2 regions of the Geobacillus lituanicus genome follow, and region 2 is predicted to be linked to the other one. Evidence: a T-box and tRNA genes for the amino acid it is inferred to sense, from the RefSeq annotation. Region 2 holds a T-box; the other holds one or more tRNA genes.

Region 1 (10,887 bases), 1.3 Mb from region 2:
GGCTCGGCGCCCGAGAGCACCGGATATTGTTCGCTCATCTTCCTCTCCCCCTTATCTAGTCAAATCCGTTCCTCTCACTATATTCGCCGCCGCACCTCTTTTTTCCTCCTTTTTAATGGTTGGTTGCACTTTCATTTTAAGGGGATCCTCATGCAAGGGCTATTTTTATGCTTGTTTGAGTTTATCTAGCACCACGGGTTAATTCATATGTATCTCCCTTTTTATATGGCAAAAGAAGCTATTAGCCTTAGAGGAGCAAAATGATTTTTATCATTTAAGCTGAGACTCTGTTAAATAATGTTGTTGATTTTCTTGTTCGACTAACAGACAGTAATGTTCAAAAAAGGATTTTTTCTACCACTTGCATAATATATAAAAGTAGTTTGTTAATCTAACGACTCGGTAGGGGGAGTATTATGGACATAAAAATACATAGTGATTTTTCTAATGTAAATCTTGATGAAATGAGAGAAGTTTATTGTTCTGTCGGTTGGACAAAGCATACAAACGAGATTATTAAGCAGGTTTTTGAAGCAAGTAATGTTATAGCATTGGCTACTGTAAATGGTCGAATTATTGGATTTGGAAGAGCGATTTCAGATGGTGTTTTTAATGCTGCAATCTATGATGTTGTGGTCCATCGAGATTTTCAAAAGCAAGGGATAGCTAAAAAAATTATGGAGTTTTTATTGGATAAACTAAGTAGTGTTTCTTGTGTGCATTTAATCTCAACAACTGGAAATGAAGAGTTTTATCGGAAACTTGGATTAAAAAGGGTTAAAACAGGAATGGCAAGGTATTTAAATCCTGAGCTAAGTAACGAGTATTTAGAGTAAGAACTGTAGATGAGCAATTTTCATAACAATAATTATGTAAAAAGAAACAAACAGGGTACCCCTTATGCCACGTGGAGCTGTTTTTTCACGGTATCAATGGGAATATTTTGTTTCGCTGCACAGTAAATGAACTCCACGAGGCTATGTCCTTTTCTCTTGCGCAAGAGATCGAGCCCATCAGAAAAATCGCTGTTCGACTCGAACGTAAGCAAGCTGCACCAAGATCCAGCAGCGTTTCACCGCCCGAACCTGACGAACACGGTACCCATCGAGCTTCAGCTGGTCTTTCGCTTGTCGAAAAAAGCATTCGATCGACCAGCGTTGGGCATAGTGGCGCAAGATGTCTTCATCGCTTAGTTCCCGGTCGGTGCTCAAGACGCAGTGAAGATGTTCCGATGTCATCGGCTGATCGGCTTTCCAAGCGAGCAGCACCACCGCATGGTCGAGACCGTTGAGCGCTCCTTCGTAACGATAGACGCGATAATGCTCTTCTCCCACCGTGACGAGGTGAGTGTCATTCGGTTCGATGGAGCGGGCCGACTGCTTCGCTTGGACGGCAACGCCGTTCGGATAGAGAATCCGGTTCGTCTTGAGCATCGCGATGACGTGGAATCCTTTTTTCAGACAAGCTTCCACGAGCGCTTTCGATGGATATCACGAATCCATCAGCACATAAACGGGACGGCGTACATCCAACGAAGAAAGCATCTCGATCGCAAGTTCCCCTTTGCTTTTTCCCGCCGTCTTGTCATAGAGGCGGAAGGCAAAGGGAAACGCCTGGGTTGCAGTATGAACCATGAACCAAACAAGAGAATGGCCCCAAATCGATTTTTTCTCTGAGTGAGAGTAGTGCCAATCACATCCCTGAATCGCGTGTGTTGCCCGTGACGAAGGCTTGGTTTTTTGGCAAATCGTATCATCGATCGAAACAAACAAGGGTTGATTCTCCTGTTTGGCGATGCGTTCGACACAAGGATCCACTGCTGGAGTTTGCGAAGCAGTGTCTCTTCCTCCCACGGACTTTTCGTGAAAAAATGGCTGAGTGTCGTGCGGTGGTTCGGATGAAAGCTCCCATCATGAAGATCGGTCAATGTTCCCGAAAAGCCCTTCGTGATCATCGCATCCACGATATGAACGAGATGCTTCATAACAGGTTTTGAAAAATAAAGGGCCAACCCCAACATCGTGAAAAACTTGTGAATTCCTTGATGATGTGCTAATCTATTCATGAGACATGAACCTCCTTGTGAATAGTTTGGTAGCACATCTATTCTAACCAAGGAATCGGGTTCATGTCTCCTTTTTTGTTTCGATGTAAATTTATGTTAGTGATTTTGCTCATCTACAGTAAATAATAAAGATTTATGGAGGAATTCAATATGAAAGTATTGGATTTAATTATCGATTTTGTTAACCGTCAGGATACATTTATTAGAATAGGATTTTATGTAGGGGCATCTTTTATTATTTTATTAGCAGGGTATTTAGTAGGAGGATTTATTGCTAGAATAACGGGGTAGGGGAAAGAAAGCTGATTTGGGTTGTTGGTTTGATTTTTTTATTGTTACTGTATTAAGTATTATCTTTTATTTTGGCTCTTTTCTAAAAAATTGTTGCTAATAACCTCAATAAATGTTTACCAAATTTTTTCAAAAATAATGGTATAATAAATCTGGGAGTGATGATTATATTAAGGTTAATATCGGTAATCATAACGATACCCTTAGTAGCCATTCATTTCGCCATTCTATACTTTTGGGTTTTCGATTGGCGAAAATTGGTTACACAAGTAGGCTTAATAAGTTGGATTGCCTCAATTATATTGGGTATTCTCGTCTATTTTGCTTATCAAAAGTTCATTAGAAACCAAAAATTTACTGTTTTCAGTAGAAAAGTATTATTCAGTTCAACTTTAATGACCATCGTTTTAGCTGTTCTTACGTTAGTCATTGAAGTAATTACAAGGTCAATGCCTTAGAAGGGGATTGATTTATGCACTCCTTCTAATTGTTTCGACAGTTGTAAAATTTACTTGTTGGCAAGAGGCAAGGAACATTTCTTTCGCTTGTTTGTAAATTAGCACATTATTTCAGAATCCCTTTTTCAAATTATTTCGGACGGATTCGGAAATAATGTGCAAAATTTTTGCGGATTGTTCCGGATTTTGCACATTCTTTCGGAACGTTTGCACGCTCTTTCAGATGAAGATTTCCAGCGCGCCTGATGGACCTATGGAAAAGAGAAAGCACAAAAGAGGCCGATCCGGCCCCTTTCATGCTAATACCCCATTTTCCTCTGCGGCCATGCGCACCATTTCTTCGTCAATGGCGTCCTTTTTCAGCTGATACCCGTATAACAGGCACGTCGTGGCCAACGTGTTGATCACCCGAGGCCATCCCCGCGACTGCAGGGCAATCGCCTCTAACGCCGATGGGGTGAAGATCGGATGCTTCGCCCCGGCCTGTTTCATCCGATGTTCGATGTAGCCCGCCACCTCTTCCTTCTCCAGCGGCCCCATCCGGTATCGCATGATGATCCGCTGGTCGAGAGGGCGGTGCTGATTGAGCCGCAGCTTCCCCTGTAAATGGGGCAGCCCGGCCAAAATCAAGACAAATGGGTTGGTCGAATCCATCTCAAAGTTGAATAAGATCGCGATGTCCTGTAAAAATGCATCCTTCGCTAAATGCATCTCATCCAAAATGAACACCGGCGTGATCCGCCGTTCATGATACAATCGCTCGATCGCCTGCTGGATTTGGCGGAAGAGGTCTACCTTGCGGTACTTCGGTTCCTCTCCTAATCCCAAGGCCAGTCCACGGTAAAAATCCATCACGCCTCCGGTGGATAACGGAAAGTAGACGACATGATACAATGATGGATTCAATGACTCTTTCAGCGCCCGAAGGGCGAACGTCTTGCCCGCCCCCGGCTCTCCGATCAACAGCCCGATCCCCCGGGTTCGTTTCACGTACTCCAGCGCCCGCAACGCTTCCTGAAATGACGCCCCTTGATACGCCTCGGACGGGTCTGTTTCTTTCGCAAACGGCTCCCGCGAAAGGGGGTAAAACGATTTATACACCGTGTTCTCCCTCCTTCGCCGGAATCGCCGCAAACGGGGACCGATGGCGTTTTACATAGGCATTGTCCTCCAAACGCACCCGAATGGCTTCCGCCACCCGTTTGCCATCTTCGTACACATAGACGCCTCGTTCGTCATAGCGGAGCTCAATCGATTGCCCAATGAACCGAGGCGGCACTTCGTATAGCTGTTTATTCAGGGTGATCGTGCCATCGGCTTTCACCTTGATGATACTCCTCTTCAAGCCACTTCCAAAAACGCTCGTTCAACTCGTCAAGCGATTTCGGCGGATTCAGCTCCAACAGTGGATCAGGCGTGTTGATTATCCAATAAAATCCAAAGGGTATAGAAAAAAGAGCACCTTTCCTGTAGAATGTGAGTAGCGACACAAACAAACCCAGGAGGTGCTCTCTATGAACAAGCATACCACACTCCCGAATTTGATGCAAAAACTTGTTTCGGATGAAGAGATTCAACTGATTGCCGAAGCGGTTGGGTATCGTGATTCGTCTCGAACCTTTACGTTGCGCGAGTTGATTCACTTCTTCCTGCTGGCCGCCATGCATCAATGGAAAAGCTTTCGCCACGGAGCCGATGTGGGGCCTCTGTATGGATTGCCGCGATTCCATTATTCCACAGTATCCAAGAAAGCGAAAGAAGTTCCCTATGACATCATGAAACGCTTGTTGGCGTTGATCATTTCCAAGTGCAACCGCCAAACCCGCCGTTCGCTTCGGTTTCCCAAACCGCTTCGGGTGGTGGATTCGACGACCGTCACGGTCGGGAAAAACCGCCTGCCATGGGCACCGTATCACGGCGAACGCGCCGGAGTGAAGCTGCACGTCGCGTATTCGCCGGAATCCTCGTTGCCGGCAGACATGGTGGAAACGACCGGACTGCGTCACGATGGCCCAGTGGGAGAACAGTTGACGAACGCTCAACAAGTGCTGGTGGAAGACCGGGCGTATGTCAAAATCGAACGCCTCGATCGATTTGTAGAGCAGCATCAGCTGTTTGTCATTCGGATGAAGGACAACATCGAACTTCATCAGAAAAAAAGCTTGAACCGCCTTTCCAGCACATCCTCATCGGTTCAAGCCGACTTCACGTGCCAGTTGGGAACGAAACAATACCGCTCCACCAAACGTCACCGGGTGGTGATCTTTCGAGATGCGAATGGCCGCGACATTCGGGTCGTGACGAACCTCTTCCATGCGTCTGCGGAAACCATTGCCGACATGTACCAACAACGTTGGACTGTTGAGGTCTTTTTCCGTTGGGTGAAGCAATATTCTGAATGTCCCGACCTTGTTTGGCACGACGGAAAATGCGGTATACAACCAACTGTTTGCGGCATTCATCGCGTATGTGCTGTTGCGATGGCTGTATGATCAAACCAAAAAACGGACGAACCGCTCTCTTTCCTTCATTTCGTTTGTTCGCCGTTTTTTCTCTGGGCAGCTTCCTCTCGATTGGAAATCGGGGAGGGCCGCTGCTTTGTTTGAGTATGCCCAAATTGATGGAAGGCGTATGTATAATTTTGGATAATCAACACTCGTGATTAGATTCATGATTAACTTCTCAAACTTGCTTACTCCATCGCCTTACGAATATGCTCTGGAATCATCACTACTTCTGTCGTGATCACAGGTTCGTTATATTCCTCATCAATACACTCATACCAGAACGCCAAATGTTTTTTATCAATTTCGTGTTCGGACTCTTCTACGGAAATCCCGCCTTCTCCCTGAACAGAGAACCAGTAAAGAAACTCTCCTTCCTCATTTCGCTCGCGGAAGATCGCTTCGACATGCATTTTTTCATCTTTGAGCGTCAACAGCACCTCGTTCATATGTGTGTTTAATAATTCCATCCATTCATCCACCCGCTTCGATTTTCCTTCCTTTACGCGAAATTTGCTTAATTCTACTTTCATCTCATGCTTCCACCTTTCTATTTATTGATGAGCTTCAAAATATAGAAAGAAAGCAGTATATCTTGTATGCCATGCCGAAAACGGTGGAGATAAGCGTCGCATAATAGTCATCAATGTGACCGTGCGCCACATGCCAGACAACTAACAGAAAAATGATATAGCATACTACATCGAGCAGCATCCCTTGCTTAGACGTTCGTTTTGTAACTATTCACCCCAGTGCTAGTGTATAAAAAAGCCCAGCACAAATAGGGCATTTCGGTCATAGAAAATGCCCTAGGTAGCGGAAAGAACTCGATCGATCGTTTCGCCTGCCAACAGAAGACATAACGAATCCCACACGTTTTTTTCGTGTTTCGTCAGTGTGGAAACGATGCTTCTTGCGATGCAAAACGACTGCGCGAATGTTTCTTCGCGAAACGTACCCGAAATGTTCTCTTTGACTTTGACCATGCGAAGATCGCGTTCGGCTTGGTTGTTGTCAAAGGGAACATGTACTTCACGTAAGAAACGCAGCGCTTCTTCCTTTCGTTTTTGAAGGCGTCGAACAAAAGCGAGTGCTTTTTTCGGAAGAGGCGTCATCGTTTCTAATCGGTGTTGTGCTCTTTCTAGGATGCGATCATACACTCGTTCCCACCGTCTCGCTTCTTCTTCGGAAAGTGCACCGTGATGGGCTTCGACGGCTTGCTTGGCGGCTAACAGAAACGTGGTCATGCGCATCGCCCACGTATGCCCTTGTTCGATGAATCCTTTTAACTCACGCAAATGATGGGCGTGACAAAGGGCATGGGTGGCATGTGTGTATTTCGGATATGTACCGAACGCATCGTGCATCATCGTCCCTTCATATCGGGGAAGAATCCCGATATCATCGGTCGCTTTTTTTCCACGAGAAGCGTGAGGAGCCAAGTATGTATATCTCGATGTACACGCGACATGCACCCATGCGAGTTTCCCATTGATGCGCAAACTCGTTTCATCGACATGCAGGATGTTGGATTCAAGTAAGGCGTCTTCGATGATGTCCATATTTGATTCCAGCGCTTCGCGTCCTCGTTTCACCATATTGGCAAGGGTTCCTGTACTAATCGAGTGTTGATATAACGCTTCGATTGTATCACTTAAACGCTTGTACGGGATCAATTGGATATGATGTAAATAAACAACGAGCGCCGTGAGCCGTGGACCGTATTGCACATGATTCGTGACATGGGATGGGAATTCGGCTTGTTGCACGCATCGACAATGTGGACACGATTTCACTTCACGTTCATGTTGTGTCACCTCGATCGCCACACGAGGGACATCAAACACTTGACGGATATCGACTTTGAACGGTTTGACTTCACACAAAGAAGCTCCACATCCTTGACACGTATGCACACGGTGGACGACACGATGATGTGGATGTTCCACTTGACGGAGCGTCTTCCCCTCATGTCCCTCTTGCCCACCAGGCTTTTTGCCAGACGGCTCGCGGGAGGAACGCTTTTTCTCAAAACGGTCAGAAGATGGGGGCAAATGGCTATTGGAGCTGTTTTTTTTCGTGCGTGCTTCCAGCTCTTGAACACGGTACTTCAGTTGTTCATTTTCTTTGCGTAGTTGTTTGTTTTCGTGACGCAAATGTTCATTTTCTTGAATGAGTTGATGAATGAGCTGTTTTTGTTGTTGAACTTTGCCGATTAAGCTCTCAACTGTAAATACAGCTTGTTGTACCGTCAACATGCGATTCACCTCCTTGTCTATCAGTATTCACATCATAGACAAGGAAAGAAGAAAATATTCAGCTCACTTTATGATGTGGCTGAATAGTTACTTCGTTTTTCACCTTATCTTTCTACTCTATTTCGCTTCCTATCTATATAATTCCTTCTATAATTTTACACTTAACTATATAAATGCACCTTGAAAAGTTAACCTTTGCATCACGCTGCACACCCCAAGCGTCGAAGCACCTCTTCCGGTTGTTGATCTATATATTCCATAAACCGGGCAATGGCTTGGTCAATATCCATTTGATCTTTGTGAAACACATTGGCAATGACCGCATCCTTGAGCCATTTCCACAAGCGTTCGATGGGATTCAGCTGTGGGGAATAAGGAGGTAAAAAGATCAAGTGAAACGATTCCCCTTCTTGGCGCAAGAAATCTCTCACCATTTTGGCATGGTGGATGCGGGCATTGTCGAGCACGAGCACGATCAGCTGGTCTGGATAACGGATCTTCAAGATCTTTAAAAAATCCAAAAACGTCGTCGCATTCGCAGCGACTGCTCGATGAAGAACGGTGTCCCCATTGAGCACATTCAACGCCCCAAATACAGAAACGTGGGCATGATGGCCGCACGTAGGCACTTTCCATTTCACCTCACCGAACACGATTGTACGCACACGATTTTCTTTTCTCGAATCGTATTCGGTAAATAAAAAACAAGGGATTCCACTTACGTGAAACCCCTTGTCTCTAAAACCTTCTCCCTATTTTCGATGCCGATGGTGGGAGTCGAACCCACACGGGGGGCTACCCCACACGATTTTGAGTCGTGCGCGTCTGCCAATTCCGCCACATCGGCGCGACATGCATTATTTTATCACATTACTTCATGTCTGTCAACACTTTTTATATTCATTAGATGGAGGCGGCACCCGGATTCGAACCGGGGGTAAAGGTTTTGCAGACCTCTGCCTTACCACTTGGCTATGCCGCCTTGATCGAGAGCGGAAGACGGGACTCGAACCCGCGACCCCCACCTTGGCAAGGTGGTGTTCTACCACTGAACTACTTCCGCATCATTGGCTGGGGTAGCTGGATTCGAACCAACGCATCACGGAGTCAAAGTCCGTTGCCTTACCGCTTGGCTATACCCCAACGCTGTAAAAGTGAAGGGCGACTAGTGGGAATCGAACCCACGCATGCCAGAGCCACAATCTGGTGCGTTAACCACTTCGCCATAGTCGCCATAATGATAATCAAAATGGCAGGGGCAGTAGGAATCGAACCCACACCGGAGGTTTTGGAGACCTCTGTTCTACCATTAAACTATGCCCCTTCAATCATGGTGGAGGGGGACGGATTCGAACCGCCGAACCCAAAGGGAGCGGATTTACAGTCCGCCGCGTTTAGCCACTTCGCTACCCCTCCAAGGAATGGTGCCGACTGCAGGACTTGAACCCGCAACCTACTGATTACGATTCAGTTGCTCTACCAATTGAGCTAAGTCGGCATAATTATGATATAAATCGCGGCTCATTGTTCATTTGTTGTGTCCCTTCCTCTACCAGCCAACTCGAAGAAGCGGGATGCGTCGGGACAACTCGCAGCCGATTCGAGGAAGCGGATGCTCGTCTCTACCAATTGAGCTAAGTCGGCATACATATGATGCACATTATGTTATATGGTGGCTCGGGACGGAATCGAACCGCCGACACAAGGATTTTCAGTCCTTTGCTCTACCGACTGAGCTACCGAGCCATATTAAGTTTTTCATTACTTTGCTTGTACTGCACCGTGTCTCTTCCTCTACAAGCTGATTCGAGGAAGCCAGAATGCGTTGAGGCAACTCCAACTGAACTGCTGAGCTGTCTCTTTCCATAATTTTGAAACAATGGCGGTCCCGACGGGACTCGAACCCGCGATCTCCTGCGTGACAGGCAGGCATGTTAACCACTACACTACGGGACCAATTTGGTTGCGGGGGCAGGATTTGAACCTGCGACCTTCGGGTTATGAGCCCGACGAGCTACCGGACTGCTCCACCCCGCGACGATAGGAAAGTAAATTAATTTGCACAATGTTCTTAGCGTTGTTATCCGTTACCTCTTCCTCTACAAGCTGATTCAAAGATGCCAGATGCGTCGAGGCAACTCGAAGTGAATTCGATGAAGCAAAGGCTCGTCGCTCCACTCCACAACGATTGAAAATGGTGGAGGATGACGGGATCGAACCGCCGACCCCTTGCTTGTAAGGCAAGTGCTCTCCCAGCTGAGCTAATCCTCCACGAAGAAGTGACCCGTACGGGATTCGAACCCGTGTTACCGCCGTGAAAGGGCGGTGTCTTAACCACTTGACCAACGGGCCATGTTGATGAATCATGGCGGAGAGCAAGGGATTCGAACCCTTGAGGCGCTATTCACGCCTACACGATTTCCAATCGTGCTCCTTCGACCACTCGGACAGCTCTCCACGATGGCTCCGCAGGCAGGATTCGAACCTGCGACCAATCGGTTAACAGCCGATTGCTCTACCACTGAGCTACTGCGGAATGACATCACTTTAGACATTTATTATTATAATGATTCGCGTTGAGCTGTCAAGGACTTTTTTTCATTCCTTCAAAACTAGATAACCGTTTCGGGAAGAAGCCGCGGCGCCTCCACTTTTCATTGTCTAGCTCCGGCTCGCCGCCGCTCGGGGTCAAATAACCTTCCCCCTCGGGGTGCTAGCACCCCTGCGGGTGAAGAACATTTGCCCGTCGCGGCGAACCGCTCGCCTGCGCTTTTCTAGGTTAAGCCCTCGATCGATTAGTATCCGTCAGCTCCACGTGTCGCCACGCTTCCACCTCGGACCTATCGACCTCGTCATCTTCGAGGGATCTTACCCGCCTGACGCGGTGGGAAATCTCATCTTGAGGGGGGCTTCACGCTTAGATGCTTTCAGCGCTTATCCCGTCCGCACATAGCTACCCAGCGGTGCCCCTGGCGGGACAACTGGTACACCAGCGGTGCGTCCATCCCGGTCCTCTCGTACTAAGGACAGCTCCTCTCAAATTTCCTGCGCCCGCGACGGATAGGGACCGAACTGTCTCACGACGTTCTGAACCCAGCTCGCGTACCGCTTTAATGGGCGAACAGCCCAACCCTTGGGACCGACTACAGCCCCAGGATGCGATGAGCCGACATCGAGGTGCCAAACCTCCCCGTCGATGTGGACTCTTGGGGGAGATCAGCCTGTTATCCCCGGGGTAGCTTTTATCCGTTGAGCGATGGCCCTTCCATGCGGAACCACCGGATCACTAAGCCCGACTTTCGTCCCTGCTC
Region 2 (10,887 bases):
CCAAACACAATCGCCTGAAACCCGAGCTGGGCCGACGGGCCGATTCGATCGCTGATGAGCTCTGTCACGGGGCGGTTGTCATATTGGAACGATACCCCCAAGTCTCCTTTCAGCAAATTCCCTAAATATTGAATGTATTGAACCGGCACGGGCTTATCCAATCCGTACTCTTTTAAAATAAGCGCCTTCTGTTCCGGCGTTAATTTCTCTTGGTTCTGAAGCGGCGAACCAGGCAACAGCTTCATTAAAAAGAACGTCAACGTCGCAATGATAAACAACGTGATGATCATATAAACGAACCGCTGAAGCGTATACCGCGCCATGACCGCACCTCCTCTGCTTTTCTATAATCTTCGTTGTTTTTCGACATTTTTCGCCTTGGCAGGCAAAAGGAGAGTATATGCCCTCGCATATACTCTCCTCGGCATGCTGTAGAAAACAGATTACTCAATATATGCCCATTTGTAGCTGTAATCGCCGCCAAACGGGTGCGAAACGATATCTTTGACATACTCGCGTTGCAAGTAGGCGACACCGCGCTGATAGAGCGGGGCAATCGGCATTTCTTCAAAGACGATCTTTTCTGCTTTCAGCATCGCATCCCAACGGGCTTGCAAATCGCCAAGCAACGTTGTTTTCGCGTCTTTAATCAATTTGTCGTATTCAGCGTTCGACCAACCCGTTTGGTTGTGCGGGTTAGTTGTCGTCCACAAGTCAAGGAACGTCATCGGGTCTTGATAGTCCGGACCCCAGCCGGAGAACGACAGGTCGTATTGCATTTTGCTTTCAAGCTCGAGCTTTTGTGCGAACGGTTGTTGTTTAATGTTGACCGTCAAGCCCGGCAAGTTTTGTTCAAGCTGCGCTTTCACATACTCGCCGATTTTCTTCGCGCTGTCGCTGTCATAGTTCAGCAGTTCAAGCGTAAATTTGTCTTTGCCCAGCTCTTTTTTCGCTTGCTCCCACAGTTTTTTCGCTTCATCCGGATTGTAATTGACCAAATCGCCATTCACATCGCGGAAGTCTTTGCCATCCGGACCAGTGACGAAGTCTTTCGGAACGGTGAACTTCGCCGGAATCGAACCGTTGTTCAAGAGCGTATCGACCATCGCTTGCGTGTCGATTGCCATTGCAATCGCTTTGCGGGCATTGACGTTGTTCAGCGGTTCTTTTTTCGTGTTCATGCGCAGCCAGTAGAGGGCTGGATCCAATTCCGTTTTGAAGTTTTTATCATTTTTATACTTATCAACAAATTCGGCCGTCAAACCGACGCGGTCGGCCTGTTTCGTTTCATACAAGTTGACCGCTGTCGCCGTGTCTTTCACAACTTTGACGTTGATTTTTTCAAGCTTAACTGTATCTTTGTCCCAGTAATTCGGGTTTTTCTCATATGTCCAGCCTTGTTCATGCTTCCATTCGCTTAAGACGAACGGGCCGTTGTAAAGCGTCGTATTAGCTTCGAGACCGTATTTGTCGCCTTGCGCTTTCACGAATTTCTCGTTTTGCGGCATGAACGTGCCGAATACCGTCAGGCTGATGAAATACGGAATCGGGTTTTTCAGCTCGACTTGGAGCGTGTAGTCGTCAAGCGCTTTGACGCCCAGCTGGTCAACTGGCAGTTTGCCGGTGTTGACTTCTTCCGCGTTTTTGATGTCGTACATAATGTACGCATACTCCGCTTTCGTTTTCGGGTCAAGCACCCGTTTCCAAGCAAACACGAAGTCGTGCGCCGTCACCGGGTCGCCGTTCGACCATTTGGCGTCTTTGCGAAGCTTGAACGTATACGTTTTGCCGTCTTCGCTCACCTCATGGCTTTCCGCCACCCCAGGAACCGGCTTGTTGTCTTTGCCTAAACGATACAGACCTTCCATGACGTTGTTCAACACGATAAACGATACTTGGTCGGTGGCGAGCGCCGAATCAAGCGACGGAATTTCTGAGGAATCAAGCAAGTTCAGCACCTGCTCCTTTTTCTCCGCCGGCTTTTCGCCGCCCTGGCCGCCTTGGGCGTTGTCGTTGTCCTTGCCCCCGCCGCAAGCCGCGAGGAACGTTGACAGCGCGAGAAGCAGGACGAGGAAGAAAGAAAATCGCTTCTTCACTAAAAAACCCCCCTTAGGTTTATGTAGTGTATTACAAATCTTCTGAACCATTAGTTTTCAGAAGATTGTACTTACATGTTTTATTATATCCTGTATTAGTATACCTGAAAAGAATTTTTTTATTTTGTTAAATAAAAAATTTCTAATTACTTAAAACAGACAGGAAGATCGGCTTGTATTTACATCTGCATTTTACCGACTTTTGACGCTGTTGTAAATAAAAAATTTCTGTCAATATATTAGAAAACGCTTACAACATAGGTTTTTCGCCCCTCATCCCTATTGTAAAGCAAATTGTTCCTCTGTTTCCAAGATGAATACAAATTTTCTGATATAACGTTGTTAATAACATTGACAATCCTTCCTCTTACATATGTTAAAATAAAAACAACGAATTGGAAAGGCGGGAGAGACAAAATGAAACGGATCGCCGTTCGAACAGGGTGGATGGTGGCCGCTATGCTGGCGGCCAGTGCGCTTATCGTTTTCTGGCAAGGGGCATGGACGGCGGTTGCCTTTATTAACACCGCCTTTTTGCTCTCTCTTGTGCCGCTTTCGGCTGGCGGGCTTTTGTTCGTTTACGAGCGCGGGTTTTTCAGCGGATTTGCCTACGGATTCCGCCGGCTGCGCAAAAGCGCAACGAAAGCGGAGCGCTATATGGAAGAAATGGCCGAGGAAAGCGAGGCGGACGAGCCCCCCGGTCCGGCGCGGTTTGCCATCACGTACCCGCTCCTTTTTGCCGGACTCCTTTTGTTTCTCGCGATGATCGCCGCCGGATATGCCGTGCAATAAGGTTGCAACAGCTGAATGGTTTCCGTATAATATAAGGCAAGTTTAGAATAGACCGAGCGATGAGAAAGAAAAGTACATATGGCGATGCCTTCAGAGAGCTTGTGGAAGGTGCGAACAAGCGGCTAGCCATATGGAATGGGCTTTCGAGCTTCCCGCCGAACCGGCGACGCAGTAGGCGAGGACGTTCCCCGCGTTACAGGGGGCCATGCGCAAAGCATGGGCTGAGCGATTGCGCTTTTCCGCGCAATAAGTAGGGTGGCACCGCGGTCCTACCGTCCCTATTAGAGGGATGGCAGGGCCTTTTTTATTTTTGGCTTGAGGGAGTGAAGATCGATGAAAACCATTTTTTCCGGCATTCAGCCAAGCGGCGTCATCACCCTTGGCAACTACATCGGGGCGCTGCGGCAGTTTGTCGAATTGCAGCATGAATACAACTGTTATTTTTGCATCGTTGACCAACACGCCATTACCGTTCCGCAAGACCCTCACGAACTGCGGAAAAACATCCGCCGCCTTGCCGCTTTGTATTTGGCCGTCGGCATCGATCCGACAAAAGCGACGCTGTTCATCCAATCGGAAGTGCCGGCGCATGCCCAAGCGGCGTGGATGCTGCAGTGCATTGTGTATATCGGCGAGCTCGAGCGGATGACGCAGTTTAAAGACAAGTCAGCCGGCAAAGAGGCGGTCAGCGCCGGGCTGCTCACGTACCCGCCGCTGATGGCCGCTGACATTTTGCTTTATAACACCGACATCGTCCCGGTCGGCGAAGACCAAAAGCAGCATATCGAGCTGACGCGCGATCTGGCGGAACGGTTCAACAAACGGTACGGCGAGCTGTTTACGATCCCTGAGGCGCGCATTCCGAAAGTCGGCGCCCGCATCATGTCGCTTGTCGACCCGACGAAAAAAATGAGCAAATCCGATCCGAACCCAAAAGCATACATCACACTGCTTGACGATGCAAAAACGATCGAGAAGAAGATCAAAAGCGCCGTCACCGACTCGGAAGGAACGATCCGCTACGACAAAGAAGGAAAACCGGGCATTTCAAATTTGCTCAATATTTATTCGACGTTATCCGGCCAATCGATCGAGGAGCTCGAACAGCAATACGAAGGAAAAGGATACGGCGTCTTCAAAGCCGACCTGGCCCAATTGGTCATCGAAACGCTCCGGCCGATTCAAGAACGGTATCACCATTGGATGGAAAGCGAGGAGCTTGACCGCGTATTGGATGAAGGAGCGGAAAAAGCGAACCGCGTCGCCTCAGAAATGGTGCGAAAAATGGAGAAAGCGATGGGCCTCGGGCGGCGGTAAGAAGGCGCCATACAAAAAACGGGCGGGCACATAGCGCCCTGGCCCGTTTTTTAATTCACTTTCGGCTCTTGCTCCATTTCCCAAAGCTTTTCGAAAAACGGCTGGCCTTTAATTAAGTTTTCACATAGCTGCTCGTGCCGTGCAGACCAGCCGTGTTTCGTTTCTTCGTACAGCCGTTCCCACGCTTCCTCAAACGACATTTTTTGAATATCTGCGTACTTTTCCGGGGCCCATTCTGTATACCAGTAGCGCACCTCGGCGCTGTTTTTCGTTGAATGCAGCTGGTCAAGCGCCATAAACAACAGCTGTTTCAACTGCCGCTCTTTCCGTGTCAATCCGCACATCAACTCCGGCGCCGGCGACAAAATGTGGTACTCTTTTTCGTACTTCGGCAGCGGGTAGGCCCGCTCTTCCGTCTCGGCGGCCATCTCGTACACAAGCTGCTCTTGCCGCGGAATGAGGCGGCTTTTGCGGATCGGAATATGATAGCCGATCGTATCGACGGCCAAAATGCCAGCTCCGTCGGTCACAACGAAACAATAATCGAGCTGAATCCGTTCATGGTTTTTGCGGACATAGGCTTTTTGGTACACATCGTCCAAAAGCGGCTTCGGAAGGTCGGATAAACTGTTTTCAATATATTGGAATAGAGCCGGGGACACTTTTAACAGCGGCACTTGGTCAAGCAACTCAATTTGGTCGTCTTTGCGCCATTCGTGAAAATGGCAGACGTTGTACCCGTTCTCTTCACCTTCAAACCAGTTCACCCAAATGTCGTGCAGGTAAAGCATGTGATACCCCTCACTTCCAGACGTGTTTGTCCATCAGTATAGGCAGAGGGGCAGAATTTTATTCCATTTCGCCCTCTTTTCCCCACTATGAGCCACGGCTTGGAAACGACAAGCTCGCCCACATAAGCAACAAGCCGAGCGGCAATAAATAACATTCCGCCCTTGTCGCGATATAAGCAGCGTATTCACCAAACCCGCGCTCCGGGGTGATGATGTTTAAATAGACGATCATCATCATGCCGCCGACGACCGAAAAACCAAAGCCGACCAAATAAAAAAACAGGCGGACCATCGGGCTTCCCTTCCTTCTTGTCCACGTCCTTTCTTTACGTATATGCCTGTTCGGTGGACAAGATGCCTATCATCGCCCCTGGTCCATCCCGCCTTACCCGCGGCTGTCCAGACCGGCTAAAGCAACCATTTGTTTCGCCTCCATCGCCATCAATTGAGCCAATGAATACCCCCGCTCCAAACAGCGGCGGACGATGGCATAACCGACTGCATAGCCGCCCATGTTCGGATACCACCCAAGGCCGTATAAAATGCGGGAGCTGAGTGGGTGCGAAACAGCGGCATCTTGATTGGGGGCGATGTAGCGGCGCCAAAACCGCTCGATCTCCCTGTCAGTATAATACGACGTCCAGTCGGCGCATTGTTCCGGTCCGACTGTTTCAGCGACCGCATGTTCTGCCAGCCCTTCCATAATCACCGCATCTAACAGCGTCGCCTCTTTGCCGCCATACGGCAGCTGCTTCAGCCGGCAAACATGGTTGTACTCATGCGCCACCAATGCCGCGACCTCCTCGTCGCGATGATCGGGCAGCAAAAAGAAAACGAGCTTATCGGCAAACGCCACTCCTCCTTTTCCGCGAAACTCGCGCAAAAGTTTCCGGTTTTCATCATCGGCCGGCAGCAAAAACACCGGAACGTCAGGCCCTTTCCATCTCACCCGCTGTTCGTCATATAAGCGGGCAAGCCGCTCCCAAAGGCCTTTTGCCTTCATCTCCGGCAAAAGGCGAACGGCCTGCCGGGCGCTTCGATACATGCCATATAAGCATAAATAACGATGAATGGCGCGCGCTGGTGCATCGGCAAAAAACGGCGCCAGCCGGGCGCAAACACGGAGCGGATCGCCTTCATCTTGTTCAAGCCAACGATCAGTTGGAGCCAGTCCCATCGTCTTCCCTCCCTTTTTGCTACCTTATGTCAAGGCAACCGGGACGGTGAACGAAAAAAGCCCCGTCCGGAGTGAAGCCCGGCGCCCGTCTTCCAACGGGGCCGGGTTCGTCCGGCCGAGGCTAATGGCCTTCATTGCTATCTATTGCGCATACGCTTTGAAAATCAATGTCGCGTTATGGCCGCCAAATCCAAACGAATTGCTTAACACTGCGCGCACAGTCTGCCGGCGGGCTTCGTTCGGCACATAGTCCAAGTCGCATTCCGGATCCGGCGTTTCATAGTTGATGGTCGGTGGAATGACGCCATCGCGGATCGCCAACACAGAGAAAATGGCTTCCACCGCGCCGGTTGCGCCAAGCAGGTGACCGGTCATCGATTTTGTAGAACTGATCGCAAGCTTATAGGCATGGTCGCCAAACACTTCTTTAATGGCGATCGTCTCATATTTGTCATTGTACTCCGTGCTTGTGCCGTGGGCGTTAATGTAGTCGATGTCCTCCGGCTGCAAGCCGGCATCCTGCAGCGCCAGTCGCATCGCCCGCACGCCGCCTTCACCGCCCGGCGCCGGTGCAGTGATATGATATGCGTCAGCCGTCGCGCCGTAGCCGACAATTTCCGCGTAAATTTTCGCCCCGCGGCGCAACGCATGCTCCAGCTCTTCAAGCACGATAATGCCTGCCCCTTCCCCCATGACAAAGCCATCACGGTTTTTATCAAACGGGCGGCTTGCCGTTTTCGGATCCGGATTGGTCGAAAGGGCCGTATTCGCGCAAAAGCCGGCAAACGACATTTTCGTAATCGGCGCCTCCGTTCCCCCCGCGATCATCACATCCGCATCGCCGCGCTGAATGACCCGAAACGCGTCGCCGATCGAGTTTGCGCCCGTCGCGCAAGCGGTGACCGTGCATGAATTCATTCCTTTCGCCCCAAGGATGATTGAGACTTGCCCCGCAGCCATATCCGGAATCATCATCGGCACGAAAAACGGGCTCACCCGGCGATAGCCGCGCTGCTGGAAAATTTCAAACTGCTGCTCAAACGTCTCCATACCGCCGATGCCAGAGCCGATCCAAACACCGACCCGCTCGGCGTTATGCTCACCGATTTCCAAATTCGCATCTTTCACCGCCATGAGCGCCGCCGCCACGGCGTATTGCGTAAACCGGTCCATCTTCCGCGCTTCGCGGCGGTCCATAAACAACGACGGATCAAAATCTTTCACTTCTGCCGCCACTTTCGCTGGAAAATCGTCTGGATTGACGCGGGTGACAATGTCGATGCCGGACTGGCCGGCGACAATGTTTTTCCACGTCGTTTCTGCGTCATTCCCCAGCGGGGTGACGGCGCCTATTCCGGTCACGACGACTCGTCTTTTTTCCATATTCCTCTGCCTCTCCTTTATTCTGGATAATGATGTTGGGATACAGAACATCAACGGCCCCAGCGCAAAGCGATCGCGCCCCACGTCAGCCCGCCGCCGAACCCGACCATAATGATGAGATCATCGTCATGGATTTTGCCCGCTTCCAACTCTTCTACAAGCGAAATCGGAATAGATGCGGCCGACGTGTTGCCATATCGACGGATGGTTGTCGATATTTTCTCTTCTGGCAGCTCGAGCCGCTGTCTGGCCGCTTCGACGATGCGAATGTTCGCTTGATGCGGAATGAGAAAGTCGACATCGTCTTTCGTGAGCCCGGCTTTTTCAAGCACACGCACGCTTGATTCTCCCATTTGCCGGACGGCGAACTTGAATACTTCACGGCCGTTCATGACGATATATTCGTCTTTGTATAAATGTTTTCCTCCTGTTCCGTCAGCTCCCAACTCGAAAGATAAAATCCCGCGCCCGGGCGACACCGGACCCATGACGACCGCTCCGGCGCCGTCGCCGAACAGCACCGCCGTGTTGCGGTCGGTCCAATCGGTGATTTTCGATAGTTTGTCTGCCCCCACTACTAATATATACTTGTAGGCGCCTGTGTCAATAAATTGGGCGGCCGTGACCATCCCGTACATAAACCCCGCGCAGGCAGCGCTAATATCAAGCGCAGCGGCGTTGACGGCGCCAAGCCGCTCTTGCAGCATGCAAGCGACCGACGGAAACGGACGGTCCGGGGTGACGGTGGCAACTAAAATGAGATCAATATCCTTCGCCTCCATGCCAGCGTCTTGAAGCGCCCTTTCTGCGGCAAAATACGCCATATTGGACGTATCGATGTCATCCGGAGCGATGCGGCGCTCCTCGATCCCGGTGCGCGTCCGGATCCATTCATCCGATGTATCCATCATTTTTTCCAAATCAAAGTTGGTCAACACTTTTTCCGGCACATAGCGGCCGACCCCGATAATTCCTGCTCCCATATCATTCATCTCCTCTTTCTTTCCCAAAATGGCAAAAAAACGCTCACGCTGACAACCAAACTTGAATGTACAATCAGTCTACATCACCAATTATTATTACTTGGTACTAATTTTAGCCGAAAGAGCGTGGATGCGCAATAGAAAACGAAAGTTGAACCAGCGCTTTCCGTTCCCCTAAGGCATTTGTCCAAACCGCTTTTTCCTTTCTGCCATACAATACAAATACGAGCGACCATCGCATGAAAGGGAGGATCGCCCATGGCCAACGGCGAAGCACAAGAACAACATCGCGAACGGCAAGACCGTTTTTCCCGCCTAATGTTCGGATCTTTTCCTTCTCGCGCAACCGGCGAGCGCGAAGATCAAGGGAGCGTGGCAGAACCGCCTTTACTGCCGAACATCGATTTCATGAAGCTGTTTGAAAACGTCAATACGCTAGCCGACTCATTGCAACAATTAAAACCGCTCGTGAAAAAGATCACCTCGCTCGTCGACTTATTGAAAAAATAGCAGACGCACCGGTCGATGCGTCTGCCCTTGTCGTTTACGGGAGTTCATTGTATTGGCAGAAAAATTGCCCGATTTGCCGAGCCAGTTGGCGCCGTTTCTCCGGCAGCTCGTAAACGACGCGCACCCGGTTGTTTGTCGTTTTCATCCATTGTTCATATTTACGGCTATGCAAGGCGGATGGATACGGGCCCACTCCGGCCAGCTGCCAAATCGTCACCGGAACGTCATGAGGACTGAGAAAGAGGGACGGAACAGCCTCGAGCACCTCCTCTTCTTTCAAGCCATAGGCAGTCGCGATTTCCCTCACCATCCGCCGGTACACGAATGGATGTTCCTGTTCATAGTCAAGCTGGGCGCGTACGTCAAGGCAAGGGTTGATCATGGCGACGGCGCGGATTTGACTTGGCATGGCGCCAAGCAGTTGCAAGGCAACGAGCGCGCCCATTCCTTCGGCAACGATATAGATGCGCTGGTTCACAATTTCGCTTTTCAACACCGAGTAAATGAGCTGGCGCGCCAGCCGGACCGCTTTCGGACTTCCCCAATGCCGGCCGTACAAATGGGACGAAAAGACCGTATACCCACGTTCCAACCAATCTTCCAGCCATTGGCGCCGCCCCGGATGCTCGAGCCAAAAACTCGTCTGTTCGTTCACAAAATGGTCGCCGTCGCCCATTAAAAAAAGGGCAAACCCATTTGGGCGCTCCGGCACGTGAACGATGCACCATTGCTCATCGAGTTGAAAAAACCGCCGTTGTCCTGCCATCGTTTCCATTCACCCTTGTTTGGCAATGCATAATGGTACAGTATACGATATGCGCGGCCAAAAAAAACGTCCGGGTATATGCCTACGCGACAAATTGTGATAAGATAAGAAAAGGAATGACGAGAAGATGGGAGGAACAAAGATGCGCTTGTTTTGGACGTTTTTTTGGACGTTTTTGCTCGTGCAAATGGCAACGTACGTCATGGGCTCGATGCAAGGGATCGGCTATGATTTCGCAACCGGCGCCTTGCTTGGCGTGATCGTGACGATCTTAGTCTTCGTGATTGCAGCCTTGATTCCGGACGAGCCGGCCGGGGATCACCATCATTGATCATTCGCTTCATAAGACAACGCCTTGGGGTGAAAGTCCCAAGGCGTTGTTTTTTGTCATCTTTAACCGAGAATCCTCCCACTTCAACACCTATATAATAGATGCAATTTGAAGCTTTAACATTTGTAGCTTTTACCGAGCATTTGATCGACTGTCGGGCGACCGAACAACGCCGCTTTCAGACCCATGTATGGGTCTGTGAAGCGGGTGGTTGTTCGGTCTTCCGTCACGCCTTGGCGTGACGGAGGCAAGCCTGTGGCTTGCCTTCGACAGTCGAAAAATGGACAAGCGACTTTTCCATCAAGGATATGTTAAACTTTTTCGTTGCATCTATATAGGTGTAAGTGGAGGAGCATTCCATCCATATTGATCTGGGCTTGTGTTTTCCGCCCATGCTCAAACAATGCGACCAACCCCGGCAGACAAGAAGCACGTCTCTCCGCGTCGTCGGCGCCCCCTTCAGCTCGTTTACGCCGACGGACGAATGGCGATCTGCCCGTTGTCAACATCGACCATGACGGTGCCGTACTCTCTCACCCGCCCAGCGATCAGCTCTTTCGCAAGCGGCGTTTCGATCTGCTTTTGCATAAACCGCTTTAAGGGGCGGGCGCCGTAGACCGGATCGAAGCCCGCTTCGGCGATGTATTGCTTCGCCGCTTCGGTCAGCACGAGTTCGATATGCCGATCGGCCAAACGGGCCGACAGCTCGCGGGCGAACTTTTCGATGATGCCTTTCACCTC

The links. A T-box is a leader RNA that pairs with one kind of tRNA and senses whether it is charged. The one in region 2 lies ahead of trpS (tryptophan--tRNA ligase), so its partner is inferred to be a tRNA-Trp.
Region 1: it encodes a tRNA-Trp, which carries the amino acid that the T-box ahead of trpS (tryptophan--tRNA ligase) is inferred to sense. The anticodon was not compared.

The regions. Positions count from the first base shown of each region.
Region 1 is NZ_CP194773.1:3,020,680-3,031,566, forward strand. Features, by position in the region: gene ACR1UW_RS15420 (alpha/beta hydrolase) at 1-38, opposite strand, end outside; gene ACR1UW_RS15425 (GNAT family N-acetyltransferase) at 417-836, shown strand; partial or broken gene ACR1UW_RS15430 (IS701 family transposase) at 899-2,065, opposite strand; gene ACR1UW_RS15435 (hypothetical protein) at 2,216-2,356, shown strand; gene ACR1UW_RS15440 (ExeA family protein) at 3,109-3,915, opposite strand; partial or broken gene ACR1UW_RS15445 (Mu transposase domain-containing protein) at 3,908-4,223, opposite strand; partial or broken gene ACR1UW_RS15450 (IS4 family transposase) at 4,329-5,463, shown strand; gene ACR1UW_RS15455 (DUF6176 family protein) at 5,507-5,851, opposite strand; gene ACR1UW_RS15460 (IS66-like element ISBst12 family transposase) at 6,128-7,576, opposite strand; gene ACR1UW_RS15465 (IS630 family transposase) at 7,777-8,241, opposite strand; tRNA gene ACR1UW_RS15470 (tRNA-Leu) at 8,339-8,423, opposite strand; tRNA gene ACR1UW_RS15475 (tRNA-Cys) at 8,485-8,558, opposite strand; tRNA gene ACR1UW_RS15480 (tRNA-Gly) at 8,568-8,639, opposite strand; tRNA gene ACR1UW_RS15485 (tRNA-Gln) at 8,645-8,719, opposite strand; tRNA gene ACR1UW_RS15490 (tRNA-His) at 8,737-8,809, opposite strand; tRNA gene ACR1UW_RS15495 (tRNA-Trp) at 8,827-8,900, opposite strand; tRNA gene ACR1UW_RS15500 (tRNA-Tyr) at 8,908-8,992, opposite strand; tRNA gene ACR1UW_RS15505 (tRNA-Thr) at 8,999-9,074, opposite strand; tRNA gene ACR1UW_RS15510 (tRNA-Phe) at 9,247-9,322, opposite strand; tRNA gene ACR1UW_RS15515 (tRNA-Asp) at 9,457-9,532, opposite strand; tRNA gene ACR1UW_RS15520 (tRNA-Met) at 9,537-9,613, opposite strand; tRNA gene ACR1UW_RS15525 (tRNA-Val) at 9,772-9,847, opposite strand; tRNA gene ACR1UW_RS15530 (tRNA-Glu) at 9,857-9,928, opposite strand; tRNA gene ACR1UW_RS15535 (tRNA-Ser) at 9,943-10,033, opposite strand; tRNA gene ACR1UW_RS15540 (tRNA-Asn) at 10,038-10,112, opposite strand; rRNA gene ACR1UW_RS15545 (23S ribosomal RNA) at 10,352-10,887, opposite strand, start outside.
Region 2 is NZ_CP194773.1:1,118,139-1,129,025, reverse strand. Features, by position in the region: gene opp3b (oligopeptide ABC transporter permease) at 1-323, opposite strand, end outside; gene ACR1UW_RS05665 (peptide ABC transporter substrate-binding protein) at 444-2,096, opposite strand; gene ACR1UW_RS05660 (DUF3899 domain-containing protein) at 2,514-2,888, shown strand; T-box leader at 2,939-3,171, shown strand; gene trpS (tryptophan--tRNA ligase) at 3,222-4,205, shown strand; gene ACR1UW_RS05650 (YjbA family protein) at 4,256-4,996, opposite strand; gene ACR1UW_RS05645 (YuzI family membrane protein) at 5,082-5,288, opposite strand; gene ACR1UW_RS05640 (DUF2268 domain-containing putative Zn-dependent protease) at 5,382-6,173, opposite strand; gene fabF (beta-ketoacyl-ACP synthase II) at 6,315-7,556, opposite strand; gene ACR1UW_RS05630 (beta-ketoacyl-ACP synthase III) at 7,607-8,539, opposite strand; gene ACR1UW_RS05625 (hypothetical protein) at 8,798-9,049, shown strand; gene ACR1UW_RS05620 (alpha/beta fold hydrolase) at 9,084-9,824, opposite strand; gene ACR1UW_RS05615 (YjzD family protein) at 9,958-10,146, shown strand; gene clpB (ATP-dependent chaperone ClpB) at 10,615-10,887, opposite strand, start outside.